Wigglesworthia glossinidia endosymbiont of Glossina morsitans morsitans (Yale colony): one gene and its partner. The protein of the gene in region 1 interacts with the protein of each later gene in a pairwise test. Links are inferred from orthologs where the notes say so. Each region holds a gene or a part of one and is shown on either strand. Other genes may lie near its edges.

Region 1 (3,005 bases):
ATGCGTACTAGCGGCAATCCATACGCAACAATTCTGTCGTATAAAATTTATATATGTTTTTTTTCGTAAATTAAAAGTATAATTTATATCAAATTTAATATTACCAATTATTTTTAGATTTTTTTTATTTATACCCAAATCTAAAAATCTTCTGCCGTCTTCATAACTATGAGAAGCAATAATATTGATATAATTTAAAATATTTGTAATAAAAATTTTAATTTTTTTATACTTTTTAAAAGATCTTTCAGACAATCTTGCATTAGCTAATACAATCGGAATATTTTTTAAATATAATGCTTTAATTAAATTTGGCCATATTTCTCTTTCTACAAGAATTACTAATTTCGGATTTATGTGTTTGAAAAATCTTTTTATTACGCTTAATAAATCATATGGTAAATATGCATAATATACCGAGTTTAATAGTTGTTTTTTTGCTTGATTCAAACCAGTCAAAGTAGTAGTAGTTAGTAAGATTGGTACATTTATATGTTTCTTTTTTATTATTTTTATTAATGGTATAATTGAATTTACTTCACCTAAAGATACGCAATGTATTAAAATGCATTTTTCAAAAATAGAAAATTTTAAAAATCCATAACGTTCTTTCCAATTTTTAAAGTAATTACTATCTATTAATCCACGAATTAGCAGTCTTAATAGTAAGATGGGTTGTAAAAAATATGTTATAGTATTATATATTGCGTATAATATTTTATTAATCATATATAATGTGCTTATTTTATAAAATATGAATACAAATTTTATGTATAAAAAATTTTTATTATTATATAATGAAATTACATAAATCTCATTATTTTAATGAATTATTTTTTATAATAAAAATATTGCATATCATATATATATTTTATAAAATTTAATTTTATAAAAATCATACGTTTTAAATCATTATATGATTACTATTAAAACAGCTTTATGCAAAAATTCTACACGCGTCATGCTATTAGGATCTGGAGAACTAGGCAAAGAAATTGCTATCGAATGTCAAAGAATGGGCATGGAAGTAATTGCTGTTGATCGCTATTCTAACGCCCCAGCAATGCACGTTGCACATCGTCAACATATAATCGATATGTTGAATGCAAAAGAATTAGAACGTTGTATTACCATTGAACAACCAAATTTTATTGTTCCAGAAATTGAATCAATTGACACAAATACATTGGTGAAATTAGAAAAAAATGGATATCGAGTGGTACCTTCTGCATATGCTGTACATACCACTATGAACCGAAAATTAATTCGGCATCTAACATCTAAAATATTAAGAATTCCTACTTCTAAATATCAATTTGCTTCTAATTACCAAGAAGCAAAAAAAAACGTAAAAAATTTAGGATTTCCATGTATTATTAAACCAATAATGAGTTCTTCGGGTAAAGGTCAAAGTTTTATTAATCATGAAAATGAAATTGATGTCGCATGGGAGAAATCTCAAAAATATGGCAGAGTCCAGAAACAAGAAGTAATAATCGAAAAATATATACCCTTTGATTTTGAATTTACGTTACTTGCAGTAAGTTCTGTCGATGGCATTCATTTTTGCCTGCCTATTGGGCATTTTCAAGAAAATGGAGATTATAAATCATCTTGGCAGCCTCAAAAAATGAGCGTTGATGTTTTGAAAAAAGCAAAGAAAATTTCCAAAAAAATAATTTCTCAATTAGGAGGACACGGAGTTTTTGGAGTAGAGTTTTTCGTATATAAGGAAAAAATAATCTTCAGTGAAATTTCACCTAGGCCTCATGATACAGGAATGGTAACATTAATTTCTCAAGATTTGTCTGAATTTGCTTTACATGTTCGTGCTTTTCTTGGTATTCCAATAAATAAAATTAATCATTACGGCCCATCTTCTTCTGCGGTTTTATTCGGTAAAAATTTATATGGAAACTCGATTAGTTTTAGCAATTTGGAAATAATAAAAAAAAATCAACAAATTCGTATATTTTCCAAACCAAAAATATATGGCTTTCGTAGGTTAGGTGTGTTATTAGATCGTTCTAAAACAGTTCAAGAATCTATTTTAAACTCTCAAAATACTGCTAATAAAATTTTTATTCAAACTTAATTATATCTTATAAACTTCTTATTTATATTTGTAATTCTTTCGGTACGGAAAAAGTGACGTTTTCTTTTTTTCCTGGAACATTATATATAGAAATAGAAAAATTAAAAACATGTTTTAAATGAGAAATAATTTGTTCAGTTAAAATTTCTGGAGCTGATGCACCAGAAGTAATACCAATTTTTTTGACATTTTTAAACCAAAAAATATTAAGATCTTGATTATTATCAATTAAATATGCTGGTTTCTTGGATTTTTTTGCTAATTCTAACAATCGATTAGAATTCGAAGAGTTTTTTGATCCAACAACTAACATTATATCTACAAATTTTATAAGTAATTTAACTGCATTTTGTCTATTTTCAGTAGCGAAACAAATATCTTGTTTATGTGGACCATGAATTTTAGGAAATCTCTTTTTTAATTTTAAAATAATTTTAGAAGTTTCTTCAATTGATAAAGTAGTTTGTGTAGTAAAACACAAATTATCAACATTTTTGACTTTTAATTTTTGCACATCTTTTAAAGATTCTATTAAATAAATTTTACCTTTTTTATTTTCATATTGACCAAGTGTTCCAATCACTTCTGGATGATTTTTATGACCTATTAAAATTACCTCTTTGCCTCTTAAGCTAGATTTAGATACTTCATGATGCACTTTTTTAACTAACGGACATGTAGCGTCTAATATTGTTAAGTAACGTTCTTGAGCTAATTTTTGAACTCTTTTTGATACTCCATGAGCAGAAAAAATTAAAATTGAATTTTTTGGTACATTTTTGATATTTTCAACAAAAATCATGCCTTTTTGTTTTAAGCAATCTACTACGTATTTGTTATGCACTAATTCATGATGAATGTAAATAGGAGGACCATATATTTTTAAAGAATTATTTGCAATATTAATCGC
Region 2 (2,805 bases), 170 kb from region 1 along the record:
ATTTTTTGTCTTTTTTTGCTGTATCACAAAGCCAATTTCCAAAAATTGTAGAATAAGTTTGTATAGAATTATTTTTGTTCGGAGGTATGCCAATTTTCAAATTAAACTTTGGTACGGCATGCCATCTAATTGGATCTTTTTCTGCAGGAGCATATCCTTTTCCTTTTTGTGTCAGAATATGTAACAACTTAGGTCCATGAGTGACACGTAATTTTTTTAATATAGTTATTAATGATGTTATGTTATGTCCATCATAAGGACCAAAATATTTAAATCCTAATTTTTCAAATAACGTTTCATTAGAAAAAATTTTGTTTAAATTTAACCCTATTTTTTTTATGAATTGCTTAAATTTAGGAATTTTGTTAAAAATTTTTTGACTATTTTTTTTTAATATAGATAAGATATTATTAGTTAAAAAATAATTCGAGTTTTGTTTATGCAATGCTCCCACATTTTCTGAAATCGACATTGAATTATCATTCAAAATAATTAATAAATTAGATCTAATATCTCCTGCATGATTCATAGCTTCAAATGCCATACCCGCAGTGATTGCCCCGTCTCCAATTACGCATACTACATGTCGATTTTTATTTTCTTTTTCTGCGGTAACCGCAATTCCCAATCCAGCACTAATTGATGTAGAAGAATGTCCAACAGATAATACATCGTATTTGCTTTCTTCTCGAAATGGAAAAGGATGTAATCCATTTTTTTTTCGAATACTTGTAATTTGATCTCTACGACCAGTTATAATTTTATGAGGATAAGCTTGGTGCCCGACGTCCCAAATCAAATAATCTATTGGAGTATTATAAACATAATGTAGCGCTACTGTAAGTTCGATGACTCCTAAACCTGAAGCAAAATGACCACTAGAATAGCTTACACTGTCAAGCAAAAAATCTCTGAGCTCCTGACATAGAAATTTTAGTTTTTTTTGTGGTAATTTTCTTAATGATTTAGGATTATTGATTTTTTTTAAAATTGAATATTTAATGTTATTCATATTTACTGTACTATTCATAGTATAACATATTCTTGATCATTGATCGCGTATTATAAAATAGTGCGCTAATGCTATTAATGATTTAGTATTATAACCTAATTTATTCATATATTCTAAAGTAATTAAGGCTTGTTTATATAAATTTAGTGCTTTTTTTTGGGCTTTTTTTAAACCTAATAGACTTGAATAAGTGTTTTTATGTGATTTTTTATCCGATCCTTGACGTTTTCCAGTTTTTTGAGCGGTACCAATGATATTCAAAATATCATCTTGTATTTGAAACGCTAAACCTATTAATTGAGCATATTTTTTGAGATCATAAGTAATTTTTTTATCACATATATTCCCGGCTAAAATTGTCATGTTGAGTGCTGCATAAATTAATGCACCAGTTTTATTTTTATGTATTGTTTTTAATTTTTTTATAGATATCGGCAAACCTTGTGTTTCTAAATCTAACGATTGCCCTAAGCACATGCCATTTCCGCCAATTGCATTTGCTAAAATAGATATAATTTTTATTCTCTTTAAAAGAGATACGTCCGGCATATCAATACTAGATAATATATGAAATGCTAAAGTTTGAAGTGCATCTCCAGCTAAAATCGCTAAATATTCTCCATATTTTACATGACAGGAAGGTAATCCTCGACGTAAATCTCCATTATCCATCGCCGGTAAATCATCATGAATTAAAGAATATGCATGTATGCATTCAATTGCAGCGGCAATATTATCTAAATTTTTTTTAGGAATTTTAAATAGTGCTCCTACTTGATAAACTAAAAATGCTCTTAATCTTTTACCTCCATTGCATAATCCATATTCCATAGCTAAAGTAAGTTGAGTTTTATTTTTAGAAAAACAATATAAATATTTTTTTAATATTTTATTAATATGTGTTTGACATTCTTTTAAAGAAATCAAAAAATTAGTCATTTTAATATTTACTATAGTGAATATCGAAAAAATTGATCATATCATGTAAATAAATTGAATTATTTAAAATAATATTAAAATGAACTTATGTATATAAAACATATAATACTTGATTATAAAAAAATATATACTATAATTTACTAGATTATACACGATCTATTTTATAAAATTATAACAATTTAAAATAAAAGATTTCATTCGTTTATTAATAAGTTAATAAAAATATGAAAGTTTACTTAATAAAATGCAAAATAAAAAAATAAAAAAAGTTAAAAATTCTAAATTAATCGCTGAAATACCATATTTTCAAGAAATTAATGATTTTACAAAATTAAATAAGTCAGATATTGTTTTAGATATTCGTGATTCAATGGAAAGTAACAAGCGTCCTTTAAAATTAAAGGATATTTCTGTCAGTAACTTTCCTTATTTTGAAATACATAAAAATTTTTTAAATTTAGATAAAAATAAATCTTATGTATTATATTGTAATTATGGAATGATGAGTCGACTACAAGCGATATATTTATACCAAAAAGGATTTAGAAAAATTAAAATATTTTCAGTTTCTATTTAAAAAAATAAGTATTATTATTTTAAATAAATTTTTTCTTTTTCTTTAATAAGTTCAAAAATATATTTGTTATATGGTACTCGAACTCCAAATTTCATACTAGAATATACAATATATCCGTTAATATAATCAATTTCAGATTTTTTATTAAAAATGAAATCTTGTAACATAGAAGAAACATTATTTTTTGTTATATATATAACACCTAAAATATATTTGAATAAAACATCTTTATCTATATAAAATCCATTTAGTTGCATAATTAATGCTATTTCATATG

Evidence for each region. Proteins that work in one complex are often made in the same cells at the same time.
Region 2: the proteins of purT (region 1) and ispA interact in binary tests that used the Escherichia coli proteins (3 or more experiments, as listed by UniProt). The link is inferred for Wigglesworthia glossinidia endosymbiont of Glossina morsitans morsitans (Yale colony) from one-to-one orthologs.

What each region holds. Positions count from the first base shown.
Region 1 is NC_016893.1:497,269-500,273, reverse strand. What follows is about bases 143-3,005. They hold purT (formate-dependent phosphoribosylglycinamide formyltransferase), read left to right. Parts: upstream 143-916; coding sequence 917-2,095; downstream 2,096-3,005. Other genes in these bases: ispH (4-hydroxy-3-methylbut-2-enyl diphosphate reductase), read right to left, coding at 2,118-3,005; WIGMOR_RS02450 (3-deoxy-D-manno-octulosonic acid transferase), read right to left, coding at 143-729. Also shown: more of WIGMOR_RS02450, read right to left, coding at 1-142. UniProt on the Escherichia coli protein: Involved in the de novo purine biosynthesis. Catalyzes the transfer of formate to 5-phospho-ribosyl-glycinamide (GAR), producing 5-phospho-ribosyl-N-formylglycinamide (FGAR). Formate is provided by PurU via hydrolysis of 10-formyl-tetrahydrofolate.
Region 2 is NC_016893.1:669,923-672,727, reverse strand. It holds ispA ((2E,6E)-farnesyl diphosphate synthase), read right to left. Parts: upstream 1,952-2,805; coding sequence 1,049-1,951; downstream 1-1,048. Other genes in the region: WIGMOR_RS03205 (ketopantoate reductase family protein), read right to left, coding at 2,543-2,805; thiI (thiazole biosynthesis protein), read left to right, coding at 2,196-2,528; dxs (1-deoxy-D-xylulose-5-phosphate synthase), read right to left, coding at 1-1,012.